Regions from separate parts of the Roseomonas fluvialis genome, predicted to be linked through region 2. Evidence: predicted binding sites of a transcription regulator. Region 2 holds the regulator's gene; each other region holds the start of a gene.

Region 1 (6,557 bases), 490 kb from region 2:
ACGTGCGCGCCGCGCTGCCGCAGGTGATCAACACGCCGGAGCTGCGCTTCAACTGCGAGGAAACGCGCAAGTTCGTCGTCGTACAGGAGGTCAAGGACCGCCTGGCCGCCGAGGGTGCCAAGGTGCAGGCCGTCGATGGCGTGCGCGTGCTGACCGAGGATGGCTGGTGGCTGCTGCGCGCATCGAACACGCAGGCGGTGCTCGTGGCGCGCTGCGAAGCGTCGTCCGAGGCGGGCCTGGAACGCCTCAAGGCGCAGTTGGTGAAGCAGCTGGTGGCTTCGGGCCTGGAAGCGCCGGATTTCTCGGCGGAGAACGCCGGGCACTGACGGCCGCCTTCCCCGCGCGGCGACAACCGGTCTAGCCTTCACCTCCAGCAGCCTGAGCAACGGCTGCAGGAGGAACCCCAGGCATGACCCTCGCCCGCCGTACGCTGCTGCTCGCCGCCGGCGCCACCCTCGCCGCGCCGGCCCTCGCTCAGGATTTCCCGACGCGCCCCATCCGCATCATCGTGCCCTTCCCGGCGGGCGGCACCACCGACCTTCTCGCCCGGCTGTTCGCCCAGCGCATGACCGAGACCATGGGCCAGTCCGTGGTAGTCGAAAACCGCGGCGGCGGCGGCGGATCCATCGGCGCCGACGTGGTCGCGAAGGCCGCCCCCGATGGCTACACGCTGCTGTTCCACAACATCACCTTCCCGACCACGACCGCGGCGATGACGCTGGCTGGGCGCCCGCCGCACGACATCGATCGTGACTTCGCGCCGTTGTCGCTCGGCGCCAACGTGCCGCTGATCATCCTGGCGAACCCGGGCGTACCGGCGGCCGACCTCAAGGGCTTCGTGGACTGGGCACGGGCGCAGCCGAACCAGCCCTTCTATGGCTCCACAGGCCCCGGCTCTTTCATGAACATGGTGGGCGAGGTGCTGAAGCGCGACGCCAATATCCGCATGGAGCACGTGCCGTTCCGCGGCGCCGCACCGCTGGTGCAGGAACTGATCGCCGGGCGCGTGCAGTTCGGCGGCGACCAGATCTCGACCTGCCTGCAGCATGTGCGCGCCGGCACGCTGAAGGGGCTGGCCAATGTCGCCTCGCGCCGGTCCGCGGTGCTGCCGGACGTGCCGACGGTGCGCGAACAGGGCTTCCCCTCGCTGGAGCTGGAAGGCTGGAACGGCTTCTTTGCCCCCGCGCGCACGCCGGCGCCGGTGATGGCGCGACTGAATCGCGAGATCGCTGCCGCCGCACGGCATCCTGATTTCGTGCGCCGTTGCGACGAGGTAGGTGCGGAGGCAGTCGGCTCAGACGCGGACAGCTTCGGCACCATGGTGCGTGCGCAATCCGCCAAGATCCGCGACCTGGTGGTCAGCGTGAACCTGCGCCCGGAGTGAGGGCCGCAACCGCGGTGCAGGCGCCGCCACGCGCAGGCGAGGCCCCCGGCCCGTGATCCTGTTCGTCTATGGCACCTTGCTCGATGCGGGCGTGCTGGCACGCGTGTCCGGTGACCCCGCCCTGGCGCGACAGTCGCGCGCCGCCATGCTCGAAGGCTGGCGGCGCGTGGTGCTGCGCGGCACGCCCTATCCCACGCTGGTGCCGCGGCACGGCGCGCGGGTCGAAGGCGCGGTGCTGCGCGTCGGCGACGCGGCGCTCGCGCGGTTGTCGGCGTACGAGGGCAGCGCATATGCGCTGACGCCGGTCAGGGTGGTGACGGCGCGCGGGGCGCTGCACGCGCGCGCCTGGATCGCCCCGCCTTGGCGCGCCGACCGTGCGCGGGACTGGCCGTGATCAGGGCACGGCGCGCGCGGCCGCCATCCCGCTGAGCCAGGCGCCGGCCACGGTCGCGGCGAAGCGCGGGTGGCAGGCCTCGCCGGCGAAGCACAGGCGCCCGTCCGCGACTGGCGTGCCCAGCACCCGGCGCGCCGCCAGCGCGCCAGGTCGCGCGTGCGAATAGGCGCCGCGGAACAGCACATCCTCGCCCCACCGCGTGACGGTCGCGCGACCCAGCGTGGCCGCGGCGCGCGCGCCGAAGATGCCAGCGATCTCGTCGCGCGCGGCGGCTTCGAGCGCCGCTGCGTCGTGCAGCATCTCCCAGGCGCGCGCGCCGCCGCAGAAGCCGATCAGCAGCGGGTCATGGAACAGGCGCGACAGGAAGGACATCGGACGGTCGTCGGTTGACTCCACCGCGCGGCGCACACTCGCGAAGGCGGGCAGGTCGGGCGCGGCGGGATCGTCGGCACGAAACGCGACCTTGGTCAGCAGGCCCATCGGCAGGTCGTCGATCGCCTGCTGGGTCGCGGCTGGCAGCGGCGGGTCGAAGGCGATGCCGCCAGCTGCGAGCACGCCGGTCGAGACGGTCACGATGGCGGCGCGTGCAGCCAGGCTGCCGAAGCCACCCTCCGCGACCACGCCGGCCGCCCCCCAGCGCAGGCGATCGACACGCGCACCGAGGCGCACCGGCAGGCCTTCGGCGAGGCGCGTGACCAGGCCCCCGATGCCCTCGCGCAGGATCAGGTTCGGCCCGTCGAGCGCTGTCGCCGCCAGGTCGTGCAGCGACATGCGGTGCAGTTCCGCGGCGCAGATCTGCGCGCCTTCCCAATGCGCGATGGTGGCGTCCCAGCGGCCACCCTGGGGTGCGGCCTGGTCGGCGGGGCGGTCGGGTGCGCCGTCCGCCGCGGCGGCTTCGATCGCGGCCCAGAAGGCGTCCTCGGCGGCGGCGAAGTCCTTGCGTTCCTCCGGCGTGGCGAAGCGGTCCCGTGTCACCAGCCGCCGGTCGCGCAGCGTGTCGTGGTCCAGTAGCCGCAGGCCGAGGCCACGCGCCAGTGGCGTCAGGGGATTGTCATTGGCCTGGTGCAGCCAGGAGGCGCCATGGTCGAAGGGCAGGCCGAGCGAGTGGCTCTCGGTATGCGCGCGCCCGCCCACGCGCGCGCCGGCTTCCAGCACCACGCAGGTCCGTCCGCGTGCGGCGAGATCTCGCGCGGCCGCGATACCGGCGCAACCGGCGCCGATGACGACCACGTCTGGATCGGAAGGGAACATCGCCGCATCATGGCGCGGAAGACGCGAAGGATGAACCATGCTGCAAGCGCCGCCCGCCGAACCCGGCATGCGCGAGGACGAGATCGACACGCCGGCGCTGGTGATCGACCTCGATGCCTTCGAGCACAACCTCGACACCATGGCCGCGCTGTTGGCCCCGACCGAGGCGAAGCTTCGCGCGCATGCCAAGACGCACAAGTCGCCGGTTGTCGCGAAGCTGCAGATGGCACGCGGCGCGGTCGGGCAATGCGTGCAGAAGGTGGCCGAGGCGGAAGCCCTCGCGTGGGGCGGCGTCCCGGACGTGCTGGTGACCAACCAGGTGGTGGGCCCGCGCAAGTTGGCGCGTCTGGCCGCGCTGTCGCGCATCTGCGAGGTCGGGCTGTGTGCCGATGACGAGGCGCAGGTGGTGCTGGCCGAGCAGGCAGCGGAAGCCGCGGGCATCCGGCTGAAGATGCTGGTCGAGATTGATGTTGGCATGGCGCGCGGCGGCATCGAGGCCGGCCCGCCGGCGGTCGCGCTGGCGGAACGCATCGCCGCGTCGAAGCACCTCATCTTCGGCGGGCTGCAGGCCTATCACGGCAGCGCGCAGCATATCCGTGAGCCGGAGAAGCGTGCCGGCGCGATCGCCGAGGCGGTGGCGCGCACGCGGCGCACGATGGAGCAGTTGGCGCAGCGCGGCCTGTCCTGCGCGATCGTGGGCGGTGCGGGCACCGGCACCTTCCGGCACGAGGCGGCGAGCGGCGTCTATACGGAAATCCAGGCCGGATCCTACGCCTTCATGGACGTGGACTACGCGAAGAATGACGACGCGCCGCCCTTCCGCCACGCGCTGTTCGTCGCGACCACGGTGATGAGCCGCGCAGCGCCGGGGATCGTGGTGGTGGATTGCGGGCACAAGGGTGTCGCGGTGGATTCTGGCATGCCGGGCGTGTGGGAACGGCCTGGCCTGCGCTTCGCGGGTGCGTCGGACGAACACGGCAAGATCATGGTGGAGGATGCTGCGGCACCCGCGCTGGGTGAGCGGCTGCGCCTGGTGCCCGGGCATTGCGACCCGACGGTGGATCGCTATGACTGGTATGTCGGCGTGCGGAAGGGGCGGGTGGAATGCCTCTGGCCGATCGCGGCGCGGGGCGGGATGGCGTGAGCGTCGCGCTGCGGATTGCCGCAGCGCGATCGTGCAGCGCGACGCACCTGGGCCGGAGGCGCGGCGCAGCGTGCGTGCATGCGGCAACCTCATCGGATCGTGCCCTGCGCGATCCGGAAGCGCCAAGCGCGACCGCGCCCCGACCATCATCCGCCGTCGGGACGCCAGTGCGTGGTGGGAAGGCATGCCGCGCCGGTCGCAGCACCGCTTGCGACCGGCGCCCGCGGTCTGACGGACAAAAAAACTACTGACTCGCCCAGACGATCCGATGCATCCACGCGATCTCGGGCAGCTCGAAGCTGTAGCTCGGATGAGCGGGGTTGAGGCTCGCGAGTTCGATCCGCTTGGCCGATTGGCGACGGAGTTCCTTGGCCATCACCTCGCCCTTAGCGGTCCGCACCACCACGCGGTCCCCGCGGCGCACCGGCGCGCCCGGGGAGACCACCACCACGTCGCCGTCGCGGAACACCGGTTCCATGGACTCGCCCGAGATCTCCAGCGCATAGGCGTTGGGATCGCCGATTTCGGGCAGGGAGATCTCGTCCCAGGAGCCGCCGACAGGGTAGCCGCCATCGTCGAAGTAGCCCTCGCCCCCCGCCTGGGCCAGGCCGATCAGCGGCACGCGCCGGCCCACCCCGCCGCGCCCTGATCCGCCGCGCGAGAGGGCAGGCATGCCCGACACCAGTGAGGCGAAGTCGTCGATCCCGCGTCCGACCGCGTTCAGCACCTTGGCGATGCTCTCGGTCGAGGGCCATCGCGCGCGGCCATCCGCGCCGATGCGCTTCGATGGGTTGAAGGCGGTGGGATCGAGCCCCGCCTTGCGCGCAAGCCCGGAGGCCGAAAGCCCGTGCTCGGCCGCGAGGGCATCGAGGGCGCGCCAGATGTCGTCATGCCGCATGGGAACAGATGTCCTTGGGTCGCCAGGACGCGAATCCAGATGAAGTGGGCGTCCTGGGGAACATATCCTAGGTCTAGTGTCGTGATGCAATAGGTCAATCTTCCTTTTTCGGCTTGCCTCGATGCAACTTGAGCGGTTAATGTTCTTGTATTGTTCACCCCACAGGCGAGAACCCCCCATGCGCCCCGCCCCCCGCACTGCCCACGCCCCCCGCTACGCCAGCATCGCCGCCGCCGAGCCCTTTCGGTCGGCCGAGGAAGCCTGGTTCTGGACCATGTCCGCGCTGATCGCGCGGCGCGACGGCGCGCGCATCACCGCCGGCAAGGGCGAGAAGGTGCGCCCCTGCGAACCGGACGACGTGATCAAGTGCCTCGACCGGCTGTACCGCTGCCGCCGCATCGACCTGATCCACGCGCGTATTCTGCGCCTGTGGGGTGAGCGCGGCATCGCCCCGGACCCGCGCCACCTGTCCGAGCGCGCCGATGCCGCGCAGTGGCGCGAGGCCATGAATCGCCTGGAATGGCCGCTGCGCGTGAAGGGGATCGTGGCGTGAAGCCCACGGTTTCCGGCGCCTCGCGGGGCCAGGACGGATCGCGCGGCCCCCCCCGCCTGCGCGCCGCGCGCGACGCCCCGCAACAGGTCTGGATCGCCTTCGGCGGCGAGGCCGACCAGGCTTGGCTGCGCCCGCTGCGCCGCGGCTTCCGCCACTGCTTCGCCGCCCTGCGCGACGAGGCCGGCTGGACCGTGGTGGAACCCGTCTCGGGCCGCTTGCTCGTGCTGCGCATCGCCATGCCGGCCGGCTACGACTTGCCGGGCTTCTACCGCCGCGCGGGGCTGCGCGTGGTCGGACCCTTCGCGCCGGGTCCGGCGCGTCCGGGATGGCTCCCGCCGGTGCTGCCGCAGACCTGCGTCGGACTATGCCGCGCTCTGCTGGGCGCCGGTGCGCCCTTCGCGCTCACGCCCTTCGGCCTGTTCCGGCGGCTGGTGAAGATTCTTCAAGAAAATAGGAAAAATGTCTTGACCCAGTTCGCGCCCTGACGTATCACCATCAGGCCAACGGGCGATCTGCGCCCGGCGGCCTTCCTCCGCTCCCTCCCGAGACTTTCGCGAACCCGCCCTTCCCCCGGAAGGGCGGGTTCGCGGCTTTTCGGGCTGTGCGCGGAGGGTCCCGTCCCCCAATCGAGAGGAGCCGCGCGCGCATGGGTGGCCTGTTCCGCGCCCCGAAGCCTGTCGTCATCGCACCTGCCGCCGCACCGGCCCCGGCGCAAGCCGTCGTCGCCCCGCAGCAGGCCATCGAGGAGACCGCAGCCGCCGCCCGCGTCGAGACGCGCGAGCGTGCCCGCCGCGGCCTCTCCGGCACCATCGCCACCTCCGCCGCCGGCGTGCTCGGCGCGCGCGCCGACTTCGCGGCGACGCGCAAGTCGCTCCTGGGGGAATGAGAGCATGACCCCCGAGGACATGCTGGCGCGCCATGCCCGCGCGCTCG
Region 2 (6,557 bases):
CGAGGAAGCCCGCGCGCGGATCATCGCCGCGCTGACTCCGACGGCCGCCGAGACGGTGGCGCTGGCCGATGGCGCGGGGCGCGTGTTGGCGCGGGGCGTGGTGGCGCGCCTGACGCAGCCGCCGGCCGATGTCTCGGCGATGGATGGCTATGCCGTGCGCGCGGCGGATGCGCCGGAGGGCGCGGTGCTGCGCATGGCCGGCGCGGCGCCGGCCGGGCGGCCCTTCGCGGGCCGCGTCGGTCCCGGCGAGGCGGTGCGCATCTTCACCGGCGGCTTCGTGCCCGACGGCGCCGATGCGATCCTGCTGCAGGAGGATGCCAGCCCGTCCGACGGCGCGGTGCGGGTGAACGAGACAGTGCAGGCCGGGCGCTGGATCCGCCGGCGCGGGCTGGACTTCGCGGAGGGCACGCAGGTGTTGCCGGCGCGGCGGAAGCTCACGGCGCGCGACATCGGGCTGGCGGCGGCGTCGAACAACCCGTGGCTCGCGGTGCACCGGCGCCCGCGCGTGGGTATCCTGGCGACGGGCGACGAGATCGCGCTGCCCGGAGACCCGATCCCGCCTGGCGGGATCGTGTCGTCCAACGCGCATGCGCTGGCGGCGCTGGTGCGCGCCGCGGGCGGGGAACCGGTGGTGCTGCCGATCGCGCCGGACGACACGGCCGCGATCGCGGATGTCGCCGCCGGTGCGCATGCCTTCGACCTGCTGGTCACCACCGGCGGGGCCAGCGTGGGCGACCACGACCTGATCCAGCAGGCGCTGGGCGGCGAGGGCTTCGAACTCGGCTTCTGGAAGATCGCGATGCGGCCGGGCAAGCCGTTGATCTGGGGCCGGCTCGGGCGCACGCCGGTGCTGGGGCTGCCGGGCAATCCGGTCAGCGCGCTGGTCTGCGGCGTGGTGTTCCTGATCCCGGCGATCGCCCGGCTATCGGGCCTCGAGGGGGCGCCGACGCCGACGCGGCGCGTGCTGACCGCGGTGCCGCTGGCGCAGAACGACCGTCGCGCCGACCACCTGCGCGCGGCGCTGTCGGTCGATGCGCAGGGGCGGATGCTGGTGACGCCGGCGCCGGTGCAGGATTCGTCGATGCTGGCGACCCTCGCGCGCGCCGATGCCTTGGTGATGCGCGCGCCCTTCGCACCCGCCCTGCCGGCGGGGGCGGAGGTCGAGGCGATCATCCTGGCGGAGTTGGGCGTGTAGCGCGCCGATCGCGCGCTGTCGCGCGGCGATGGTAGTCGCCAAGGGCCGGGCTGCTGCCGACCGCCCGGTTCATCGCACGCCACCGCCGCAGCACGCGCGCGGCGGCCGGCGCGTGGTCGGCGAAGCCGAAGCCGTCCCGCGCGATGGCGGCGAGCGCTTGCGCGTATTCCGCATCGAAGCGCGTCCAGGGCACGTCGGTCGCCTGGCCCGGGCGCAGTTGGTAGCGGTACGCGAGGCCGTCCGCGACCGGCGCGCATCCGCCCGCCGCGGCCAGCGCGCGCAGGTCGAAGACAACGTCGTCGATCAGGCGGAACGGCGCGAAGGGCTGCACCAGGTCCCGCCGTGCGATGACATGCAGCGAGGCGAAGGCCTCCGCCCAGCCGATGAAGCCGAAGCGCGCCAGGCCATCGGCCGGGATGCGCCGCAGCGCCGCGCCATCCGGGTCCCGCACGATGGACGGTACCACGACCGCGCCCCCGCCGCGCGCCCGGTGCAGCGCGCGCGCGATCGAATCGGGCGGGCCTTCCAGCGCGTCGTCGGCGTCGAGCATCAGCACATGCGCGCCGCGCGCCATGGCCAGGGCGCGGTTGCGTGCGGCATGGGCGCCGCTGCGCACCGGCCCCACCGGCGCGAAGCGCAGGCGCGGGTCGGGCGGCAGCAAGGGCGCGTAGTCGGTCCCGTCGTCGGAGGCGAGCACGAGTTCGACTGCGGCCCCTTCGGCGCGGTCGAACACCGAGGCGACGGCGCGCGGCGCGAGGTCGTGCAGGCGATGGGCCGCGATCAGGATGGAGAGGTCGGGGCGGTCCATGGCGGCGCATCCTGGCAGGGCGACGGCGGCGGGGGAACGGTCGCGCGGCGATTCCATCCACAGGCGAATCCCATTGACTGTGACTCCGGAACCTTTCTAGAACACCGGTCAGGTTGCCGCTTTGTTCCGCCGAGCCGCGGGGCGCGGCATGGGGAGAGTTGCCGGATGCTCACGCGCAAGCAGCACGAATTGCTGATGTTCATCGATCGGCATCTGCGCGACACCGGCTTCTCGCCATCGTTCGAGGAAATGAAGGGCGCGCTGAGCCTGAAGTCCAAGTCGGGCATTCATCGCCTGATTACTGCACTCGAGGAACGCGGTTTCCTGCGCCGGCGGGCGCATCGCGCCCGCGCGCTCGAGGTGATCCGCCTGCCCGAGAATTTGGCGCCACGCACGCGCACGCCCAAGCCCGATGCACCGCTTGGCCCCAACGTGATCCGCGGGCCTTTCGCCCCTGCCCCGCCGCGCCCCGCGCCCGAGGCTGCGAACGACGGCGCCGCGGTGAGCCTGCCGCTATTCGGGCGCATCGCGGCCGGCGTGCCGATCGAGGCGCTCCGCGACCACGGCGCCAGCGTGGATGTGCCGGCCGCGCTGATCGGCGCGGGGGAGCACTACGCGCTGGAAGTGGCGGGGGATTCGATGATCGATGCCGGCATCCTCGATGGCGACACGGTGCTGATCCAGCGCGCCGAGACGGCCGAGAACGGCACCATCGTGGTCGCACTGGTCGACGAGAACGAGGTGACGCTGAAGCGCATTCGCCGGCGCGGCAATTCGGTGGCGCTGGAGCCGGCCAACCCGCGGCATGAGACGCGGATTTTTGGGCCGGACCGGGTGAAGGTGCAGGGGCGGCTGGTGGGGTTGCTGCGGCGGTATTGACGCGCCATCAGGCCAGGCCCCGCCACCCAGGGCGGCATTACGTTTTGGAAATGCACTTCGGATAGCGTGGTGCCGGCCGCCCCCGGCAAGTGATGGTGGTTGCGCATTCGGAAAGGCGGCGCCATGGCCATCATCACCGGCACGGCAGGCAACGACACCATCACCAATACGGTGTCGTCCTTCGGCCAGCTGACCACCAGTGGCGATGACAGCGTCCTTGGCGAGGGTGGCAACGACAGCATCCAGGGCGGCAGCGGGTTGGACACGCTGCGCGGGGGGGGTGCCGCCGACACGCTGCTGGGCGGCAACGACAACGACATCCTGGCGGGCGATTCCGGCGACGACCTGCTGTTCGGCCAGGCGGGCAACGACCTGATCGACGGCGGGGACGGGTTCGATGTCCTGAGCTTCTTCGCCACCAATTCGGACGGCGCCGTCTCGGTCGCGATCAGCGCGACGGGCGGCGTCAATGGCGGCACCTCGGCCGCCGGGCCGCTCGTGCTGAACCAGGGCAACGACACCTTCGTCAATATCGAGCAAGTGAACGGGTCGAACGCGAACGACACGATCACCATCAACAACGCCGACACGTCGGTCTTCACCTTCATCGTGCGCGGCAACGCCGGCAATGACCTGCTGGCCAACAACAACCCCACGCGCAATACCAGCATCTTCCTGGACTATCGCAGCGGCGCCGTGACCTCGGGCGTGTCGGTCGACCTCACGGCCGGGCGCGCGAGCGACGGTGTTGGCGGTACGGACACCATCTCCGGCTTCGCCGGGCTGCGCGGCACCGACCTCAACGACACGCTGCAGGGCAGCGCGGAGGTGGACCGCTTCCGCGGCCGCGCCGGCAGCGATGTCATCGACGGGCGCGGCGGAATCGACATCGCGGACTATGGCCAGGCCGCCAGTGCGGTGAGCGTGGACCTGGTCACCGGCCGCGCGCAGGACGGCGAAGGCGGCATCGACACCCTCTCCAGCGTCGAGGAGGTCTGGGGCACGGTCGGCAACGACACCATCATCGGCACCGGTGCCGATGAGTTCTTCTACGGCTTCAACGGCAACGACAGTATCGATGGCGGCGGCGGGCAGGACCGCGTCGGTTTCCAATTCTCCTCGGGCCTGGTGCCCGACGCCACACGCGGGGTGGTGGTGAACCTGGTCACCGGCATCGTGACGGACGCCTGGGGCGGCACCGATACGCTGTCGGGCATCGAGCGCATCACCGGCACTGCATTTGCGGATTCCATGCTGGGCGGCGCCGAGCAGAACCGCTTTCGCGGCCGTGCGGGCAACGACACGCTCGATGGCGGCCTGGGCGGCGACTACGCCGAGTACATCAACGCCACCGCCGGCGCGACCGTGAACCTGACGACCGGCATCGCGACCGATGGCGAAGGCGGCACCGACCTGCTGATCTCGATGGAGAACGCGATCGGCGGCAACTTCGCCGACCGCCTGACCGGCGTGGCCCAGGGGGCGCGCTCGACCTCGGACCTGCGCGGCGGCGGGGGCAATGACACGCTGGTGGGGATCCTCGGCGAATTCGTGCGCGCCGACTATGCGGACCAGACGGTGGGGCTGAACATCAACCTGGGCGCCGGCACCGTGAATGACGGACGCGGCGGCGTGGACACGCTGGTGAATATCCGCGGGGTGGTCCTGTTCGGTGGATTCAACGACGTGGTGACCGGCACCGCCGCGGGCGAATGGTTTGCACCGTCCGAGGGCGCCGACAGCGTGAATGCCGGCCTCGGTTTCGACATCATCGGCTATGGCGGGATCGACGTGGGCGGCGTGTCGGTCAACCTCGCCACCGCCCGCGCACGCGACACCGGCGGGACCATCGACACCATCATCGGCTTCGAGGGCGTGTCGACCTCCTTCGGCGACGACACCATCAACGGATCGAACGGCGCCAACCTGATCGGGCCGGCCGGCGGGGCCGACCTGGTCAATGCGTTCGGCGGGGACGATACGCTGAGCTACGTGCTGGGCTTCTCCCCCGACGGAACGGAATTCACCAGCAACGAGGCCGGCGACCGGCTGCCGGTGCAGGGCGTGACCATCGACCTGCTGACCGGGCGCGCCACCGATTACGGCGGCAGCATCGACACCGTGCTCGGCTTCGAGAACGCGATCGGCAGTACCGCCAACGACATTGTGCGCGGCAGCGGGATCGCCAATTATCTCGGCGGCGCCGAGGGCAACGACACGCTCGAGGGCCGCGGCGGCAACGACACGCTCGAGGGCGGCGCGGGCATCGACCGCCTGATCGGCGGCACGAACGACGATACCTACATCCTGGACACGACGGCCGACGTGGTCGTCGAACTCGCGAACCAGGGCATCGACACGATCCTGACCACGCGCGCCACGCTCGTGCTCGGCCTGAATGTCGACAACATCGTCGGCACCAACACGATCGCGCACAACTTCGCCGGCAACGGGCTGGCCAATGCGCTGACCGGCAATACCGCCGCGGACACGCTCTCGGGCGCGGCGGGCAACGACACGCTGGATGGCGGGGCGGGGATCGACCGCCTGCTCGGCGGGGCGAACGACGACACCTACATCGTCACCGAAGGCGACGTGGTGGTCGAGGCAGCGAACCAGGGCACCGACACGGTCTTCGTCACGACGGGCACCGCGGCCACGCTCGCCGTCAATGTCGAGAACCTGGTGCTGGCGGGCACGACGTTGCTGAACGGCACGGGCAATGGGCTCGCGAACACCATCATCGGCAATGACAATGCGAACCTGCTGTCGGGGCTGGGTGGGAACGACGTGCTCGAGGGCGGGATCGGCAACGATATCCTGATCGGCGGGCTGAACAGCGATTCCATGACCGGCGGGGCCGGCTCCGACCAGTTCCGCTTCGGCTCGCTGAACGACAGCCCGGCGTCGGCTGCCGACGTCATCCTCGACTTCACCTTCTCGGCCGCGCTCGGGGTAGACCGGATCGACCTCAGGCTGGTCGACGCGAACAGCCTTCTGGCGGGCAACCAGGCCTTCACCTGGATCGGCACGGCCGCCTTCGGGGCGGCAGGCGCCGCCAGCGCGGGGCAGTTGCGCGTCGAGGTCACGACACCGGGCGAATACTACGCCATCCAGGGTGACGCGAACGGCGACGGCATCCGGGATATCTCGATCAACGTCATCAGCAGCTTCACGCCGGTGCAGGGCTGGGTGTTCCTGTAGCGGCGCGCCCCGCGGTCGCAGCGGTCGGCCGCGTCATTCGACCGGCGCGGGGGGCAGTTCGTCCCGCGCGCGGGGGCTGGGCGGGGGCGGCACCCAAGGGCGTGCGCCACGGAAGGCGCGGTCGGAGACCACCTGCGCGCCACCGGGCGCGAGCCACACCGCGTGCGGGCCGTTCCGCCACACCGCGAAGCGGTCCACCACCTGGCTGCCGGCGCAGCGCCCGCGCACCGGTTCCGCCGAGACCACCACCGCGGCGCGTCCGCAGGCGGCCTCGGGCGGGTCCCCACGCAGCAGCGCCGCGGCCGGGCCATCCGGGGTTGCGCGCAGCGTGCAGGCGCCGGGGCGGCAGGCGATGGCACCGCCGGCGGCCTCGCCCTCGCGCGGGAAGGGCTGCGCCTGCGCCAGGCCGTGCGCGCGCAGCCAACTTTCGCGCACCAGGTTCGACGCACCCGATTGTCGCTGCAGCCAGAA
Region 3 (6,557 bases), 1.3 Mb from region 2:
GTACGAACTGGTGCGCACCTATGTCGCCGCGGTGGCGGAGGTCGAGGTCAATCGCCGCACCGGCGCCATCCGCGTGGCGCGCTTCTTCTGCACCCATGATTGCGGGCAGATGATCAACCCCGACGGCGTCAAGGCGCAGGTCGAGGGCAACATCATCCACACGCTGTCGCGCACGCTGAAGGAGGAACTGACCTTCGACCGCAGCACCGTCACCAGCCGCGACTGGGCCTCCTACCAGGTCATCACATTCCCGGAAGTTCCCGAGATGGTGATCGAACTGATCGACCGCCCGACCGAACGCCCCTGGGGCGCGGGCGAACCGGCGGCGGCGATCGTGCCCTCGGCCGTGACCAACGCCATCTTCGACGCGACGGGGGTGCGGCTGCGATCCGTGCCTTTCACCACGGCGAAAATGCGCGCGGCGCTGCAGGGGTCCTGACGCTTTACGCGCGCGTCGCCGCGGGGGTAGATGGCCGTCTTCAGACGGGAGACGGTCCATGCGGAACACGGAAGAGATCTGGCGCCTGGTCGATGCCAAGGCGCCCGACGCGATCGAACTCGCCGACCGCGTCTGGGGCATGCCGGAGCTCTGCTACGCCGAGGAACGCTCCTGCGCCGAGCACACCGCGCTGCTGGAGCAGCACGGCTTCCGCGTGACGCGCAACGTCGCCGGCATCCCGACCGCCGTGATGGGCGAAGCCGGCGAGGGCGGCCCGGTCATCGCGATCCTGGGCGAATACGATGCACTCCCGGGCCTGTCGAACGAGGCCGGCATTGCCGAGCACAAGCCGCTGCCGGGCGATGGCTCTGGCCACGGTTGCGGGCACAATCTGCTGGGCGCGGCCTCGCTGCTCGCGGCCTCGGCCGTGAAGGACTGGCTGGCCGAGAACGGCATCCAGGCGCGCGTGCGCTACTACGGCTGCCCGGCCGAGGAAGGTGGTGCGGCCAAGGGCTTCATGGTGCGCGAGGGGGCCTTCGACGATGTCGACATGGCGATCTGCTGGCACCCGGCCGCCTTCACCGGCGTTAACGAGGCGGTGTCGCTCGCCAACACGCGCATCGACTTCTCCTTCACCGGCCGTTCGTCGCACGCGGCGGCGGCGCCGGAACTCGGGCGCTCGGCGCTCGATGCCGTCGAGTTGATGAATGTCGGCGTGAACTACATGCGCGAGCACATGCCCTCGGACGCGCGCATCCACTACGCGTATCTGGATGCCGGCGGCATCGCGCCGAACGTCGTGCAGGGCACGGCGAAGGTGCGCTACCTGATCCGGGCGCGCGACCTGGTCGGGCTGAACCAGCTGGTCGCGCGCGTGCGCAAGATCGCCGATGGCGCGGCGTTGATGACCGAGACCACGGTCACCACCAAGGTCGTCTCCGCGGTGTCGAACCTGCTAGCGAATACGCCGCTCGAACAGGCGATGTACGACAATATGCAGCGCCTGGGCCCGCCGGAATTCGACGAGGCCGACCGCGCCTACGCGAAGCAGATCCAGGGCACGCTGTCCGACGAGGACATCGCCGCCGCCTTCCGCCGCCATGGGCTCGAGGTCGATCGCGACAAGCCGCTCTGCGACATCATCGTGCCGCTGGATGCCAAGGGGAAGGGCGGCGTGGGGTCGACCGACGTGGGCGATGTGTCCTGGGCGGTGCCCACGGTGCAGGCGCGCGGCGCGACCTATGCGATCGGCACGCCGGGGCATTCCTGGCAGCTGACAGCGCAGGGGAAGTCCGGCATCGCGCACAAGGGCCTGGTGCATGTGGCGAAGATCATGGCGGGCACGGCAGTGGACGCCATCACCAACCCCGACCTGCTGGCCGCGGCCAAAGCCGACCACAAGAAGCGCACCGATGCGCACCCCTATGTCTGCCCTCTGCCGGCCGACGTGAACCCGCCGATCAAGATGTCGGCGTGATGCGCGTCGCCCTCGTCACCGCCGGCGGGTCCGGCATGGGGGCGGCCGTGGCGCGTCGGCTCGCGTCCGATGGGTTTGCGGTCGGTATCCTCTCCTCCTCCGGCAAGGGGGAGGCGCTGGCTGGCGAACTCGGCGGGATCGGGGTGACGGGGTCGAACCAGTCGAATGACGACCTGCAGCGCCTCGTCGACGCGGCCATGGCGAAGTGGGGTCGGGTCGATGTGCTGGTGAACAGTGCGGGGCACGGACCGCGTGGTCCCGTGCTGGATCTGACGGACGAGGACTGGCACCGCGGCCTCGATGTCTACCTGATGAACGTGATCCGGCCGACACGGCTGGTCGCGCCGATCATGGTCGCGCAGAAGGGCGGGGCGATCGTCAACATCTCGACCTTCGCGACCTTCGAACCCGACCCGGCGTTTCCGACCTCGGGCGTGTTCCGCGCGGGGCTCGCGGCCTACACCAAGCTGTTCGCCGACAAGTACGCGGCGGACAACGTGCGCATGAACAACGTGCTGCCCGGTTTCATCGACAGCTTGCCGGTGCGCGCCGAACGCCTGCCGTCCATTCCCATGGGTCGCTACGGCAGCAGCGAGGAGATCGCGGCGACTGTGGCGTTCCTCGCGTCCGACGGCGCGGGCTACATCACCGGGCAGAACCTGCGGGTGGATGGCGGGCTGACGCGCTCGGTGTGACGGCGTGCAGGGCCGGGCGAGCGACCGCGTGCGTTAGCGTGATGCTGTGCGGCGAGACGGTGCTTCGCTTGCGCGGGTGAAGGGGAACGTTTAGAGAACATAGGACCATGCCCCGGTCCCTCCGCGAACGCCTCGCCATCCTGTCGGATGCCGCCAAATACGATGCGTCCTGCGCATCCAGCGGCACCACGCGGCGCGATTCCGCGGCCAGCGGCGGGCTCGGTTCGACCGAGGGGTCGGGCATCTGCCACGCCTATGCGCCGGATGGGCGCTGCATCTCGCTGCTGAAGATCCTGCTGACCAATTTCTGCATCTACGACTGCGCCTATTGCATCAACCGGTCATCGAGCAACGTGGAGCGCGCCCGCTTCACGCCAGACGAGGTCGTCTGGCTGACCATGGAGTTCTACCGGCGCAACTACATCGAGGGGCTGTTCCTCTCCTCGGGCATCGTGCGCTCGTCGGACCACACCATGGAGCAACTGGTGCGCGTGGTGCGGGACCTGCGCACGGTCCATGGCTTCCGCGGCTACATCCATCTCAAGACCATCCCCGACGCATCGCCGGCGCTGATCGAGGAGGCGGGCCTGTACGCCGACCGCTTGTCGATCAACATCGAGATGCCGACGGATGCCGGCCTGGCCGCGCTGGCACCCGAGAAGCAGCCCGCCGGCATCCGCCAGGCCATGGCCGACATGCGCATCCGCATCGAGGACGCGAAGGAACCGACACTGCGCACCAAGACGCGCAAGCGCTTCGCCCCCGCCGGACAATCGACGCAGATGATCATCGGCGCTGATGCGTCGAATGACGCGACGGTGCTCGCCACCAGCGCGCGGCTCTATGGCGGCTACGGGCTGAAGCGGGTGTATTATTCGGCCTTCAGCCCGATCCCGGATGCTTCCGCCACTCTGCCGCCGGTCAAGCCGCCCTTGGTTCGCGAGCACCGGTTGTACCAGGCGGATTGGCTGTATCGCTTCTATGGCTTTTCGATCGAGGAAGTGACGGCGTCGCGGCCGGACGGGATGCTCGACCTCGAGATGGACCCGAAGCTCGCCTGGGCGCTGGCGCATCGCGGGCAATTCCCGGTCGACGTGAACACCGCGGCGCGGGAGCCGCTGCTGCGCGTGCCGGGCTTCGGTGTGAAGACCGTGGCCGCCATCCTGGCGGCGCGGCGGCACCGGCGCCTCGGCCTCGATGACCTGGCGCGGCTGCGCGTGCCGCTGCGCAAGGCGCGGCCCTGGATCGTGGCGGAGGGCTGGACGCCGCTGCGCGAACTCGACCGGTCGGACCTCGCCGTATTGGTGGCGCCGCCGCCGCGGCAGATGGCGCTGTTCTGATGCTGGCCGTCGCGCTGGAAGGGCGCGGCGACCTCGCCGAATGGCGCGACGCGGCGCGGGCGCTGGCCATGGCGGGGGTGGCGCCGGAGCACGTCGACTGGCGCACGGCCGGCGCGGCGTCGTTGTTCGATGGCGCGATGCCGCTGCCGCCCGTGACCCGCCCGCCGCCTCGCGTGCCGCGCGCGTTCCTCGACCTCGCGGAGACCGTCATCTGCCACAGCGATTCTGGCCGCTTCGCCCTGCTGTACCGCCTGCTGGCGCGCCTGCAGGGCGACCCTGCGCTGCTGTCCATGGCCGCCGACCCGGACGTGGTCACCGCCGAGCGCCTGGCGAAATCCGTCCGCCGCGACTGCCACAAGATGGCGGCCTTCGTGCGCTTCCGCGAAACGCCGGGGGAGGGCGGGCGGCGGCGCTTCCTGGCCTGGTTCGAACCGGACCATCACATCGTGGCGCGCAAGGCGCCCTTCTTCGCACGGCGATTCGCCGACATGGACTGGATGATCCTGACGCCGAAGGGGTCCGCCGCCTTCGACGATGGCGTGCTGTCGGTCAGCACCGCGCCCGCGACGAAGCCGGCGCTGGAAGACGCGACCGACGCGCTATGGCTCACCTACTACGCATCGATCTTCAACCCCGCGCGGGTGAAGGTCGCGGCGATGATGTCCGAGATGCCGAAGAAGTACTGGCGGAACCTGCCCGAGGCCGCGCTGATCCCGGAGCTGCTGGCGCAGGCGCCGGCGCGCGTGGCGGCCATGGCGGCCCAGGCCGCGCTGCCGCCGCCCGCGCATCACGCGCGCATCCAGGCGCGGCGCCGCGCGGTGGAAGCGCCGGCCGCCACGACCGATTCTCTTGCCGCCCTTCGCGAGGCCGCGCGCGGTTGCACGCGCTGCGCGCTGCATTGCCACGCGACGCAGGCTGTCTTCGGCGAAGGCCCGGACCGCGCCGACCTGATGATCGTCGGCGAACAGCCAGGCGATCGCGAGGACCTGGCCGGCCGCCCCTTCGTCGGCCCTGCGGGCGCCGTGCTGGACCGTGCAATGGCCGCGGCGGGGATCGATCGCGCGGCGACCTACCTGACCAATGCGGTGAAGCACTTCAAGCACGAACCGCGCGGCAAGCGGCGGCTGCATGTCACGCCCAATGCCGATGAGATCGAGCACTGCCGCTGGTGGCTACGCCAGGAGATCGCGCTGGTGCGCCCGCGCCTGGTGGTCGCGATGGGCGCGACGGCGGTGCGGGCTTTGACGGGCGAGACGCCACGGCTGGGCGACATCCGCGGCCGCGTCCTGCCGCTCGAGGAGGACCGCGCGCTGCTGGTCACGACTCACCCCGCATACCTGCTGCGGCTGCCGGATGCGCGCCGTGCGGCGGAGGAGACGGCGCGCTTTCATGCTGACCTGGCAGCGGCGCGGGCGCACCTGGAGGCTGAGGCGCGGCGCGGGCCGGTGAACGCGTAGCGCCAAGCGGCCAACGCGCCGACCGGCCATCGGCAAGGCCGCGGCCGCGAAAGTGCCCCCCCGGGTGGTGAGGCGCATTGCCGCGCCGGCGCCCCGCTTGCGGTACCGCGATGCCAGCGTTGCGAATACGCCCGCGCAGAGCAGATCTCGATCGGATGGAATCGTGGATCGGGCGACGATGCTCGCTAGCCGAGGTCTACAGACGTTGCGGTGAGCGAAAGCGAACGGAAACGGCTCTGGGGTTAGCGCCATGCACACGCGGCGCGAACAGGCCTTGCCGCGCGCGACGGGTGCGCGCGGCGGCCCCCGCCGATCAGCTCTTGCCGGCGTAGGACTTCGCCATGCCCTCGCCGGGATCGGCCTGCGGGCCATAGGGCATGATGGGATACCGCAGCCCCGCCTTGGACAGCCCCAGCATCCCCTCGACCGCGACCGCCAGGTCGCCCGGCGGCAGCGCCATCAGCATCTCGTCGTCCGAGACCCCGCCGTAGCGGCGTTCCGCGTAGCACGGGATGGACAGGCAGGGCGCACGATCCCGCAGGGCACGGCCCCAGGAATCGGCGCAGGCACTCTCCCCGGTGATGGAGAAGTCGAAGCGCTTGTAGGTGCGCCACTGCAGCCCGTTAATGAACAGGATCATCTGCGCCGGGTTGGCGTAGAACAGGCAGATGTCGGGCGGGTCAAGCCGCGCGCTGCGCAGCGGGGAAACCACCAGGCCGGCATAGCGCGCGGGGACGCGCGGCATCTGCGCCTGGTGCAGCGCCGCGGCCTCGCGATTCTCGAACCACACGCCTTCGAACTTGCGGCCCGACAGGTACAGCTCCGAGGGTTCGTTCAGCCCGATCACGCCGCCGCAATTGGAGAAGCCCGGCACGTTGTCGTGGCTGATGCCCATGGTGAAGCCGGCGATGCGCGCCTGCGTCACCAGCTGGCAGGTGGAGAATTTGCGGCCTTCCGGCGGGCGACGCAGGCCGGGGATGGCGGCCATCTCGTCGGCGCTTTCGAACAGCTTCATGCCGAAGGGCAGGGTCCGCAGTCGCAGCAGTTCCGTGAGCTGGCGCGCGAGATCGGCGACATGCTTCGCGTCGAGCGGCGGCGCCTCGGCGGCCGGCGGGGCATCGTTCATGGCGGGTCCTCCTGGCGCGCGGC

Evidence for each region. The regulator LexA, encoded in region 2, represses DNA repair genes until DNA is damaged. The targets are predictions, from matches to a motif close to TGTTCTANNTANGTTC.
Region 1: a site for LexA is predicted at 5,212-5,227, ahead of MWM08_RS18420 (S24 family peptidase). Genes of this name have one in related genera too.
Region 3: a site for LexA is predicted at 2,696-2,711, ahead of MWM08_RS10105 (putative DNA modification/repair radical SAM protein). Genes of this name have one in related genera too.

What each region holds. Positions count from the first base shown of each region.
Region 1 covers NZ_AP025637.1:3,825,137-3,831,693, reverse strand. Annotated here, with positions in the region: gene pgmG (phosphoglucomutase/phosphomannomutase PgmG) at 1-326, shown strand, start outside; gene MWM08_RS18440 (Bug family tripartite tricarboxylate transporter substrate binding protein) at 410-1,384, shown strand; gene MWM08_RS18435 (gamma-glutamylcyclotransferase family protein) at 1,437-1,778, shown strand; gene MWM08_RS18430 (flavin monoamine oxidase family protein) at 1,779-3,029, opposite strand; gene MWM08_RS18425 (DSD1 family PLP-dependent enzyme) at 3,067-4,173, shown strand; gene MWM08_RS18420 (S24 family peptidase) at 4,418-5,071, opposite strand; gene MWM08_RS18415 (hypothetical protein) at 5,250-5,624, shown strand; gene MWM08_RS18410 (hypothetical protein) at 5,621-6,109, shown strand; gene MWM08_RS18405 (hypothetical protein) at 6,271-6,510, shown strand; gene MWM08_RS18400 (portal protein) at 6,515-6,557, shown strand, end outside.
Region 2 covers NZ_AP025637.1:3,333,936-3,340,492, forward strand. Annotated here, with positions in the region: gene MWM08_RS16245 (molybdopterin molybdotransferase MoeA) at 1-1,195, shown strand, start outside; gene MWM08_RS16250 (glycosyltransferase family 2 protein) at 1,170-2,003, opposite strand; gene lexA (transcriptional repressor LexA) at 2,169-2,882, shown strand; gene MWM08_RS16260 (beta strand repeat-containing protein) at 3,006-6,086, shown strand; gene MWM08_RS16270 (ComEC/Rec2 family competence protein) at 6,120-6,557, opposite strand, start outside.
Region 3 covers NZ_AP025637.1:2,079,211-2,085,767, forward strand. Annotated here, with positions in the region: gene MWM08_RS10090 (xanthine dehydrogenase family protein molybdopterin-binding subunit) at 1-439, shown strand, start outside; gene MWM08_RS10095 (M20 family metallopeptidase) at 498-1,916, shown strand; gene MWM08_RS10100 (SDR family oxidoreductase) at 1,916-2,611, shown strand; gene MWM08_RS10105 (putative DNA modification/repair radical SAM protein) at 2,719-3,951, shown strand; gene MWM08_RS10110 (UdgX family uracil-DNA binding protein) at 3,951-5,408, shown strand; gene MWM08_RS10115 (DUF169 domain-containing protein) at 5,722-6,534, opposite strand.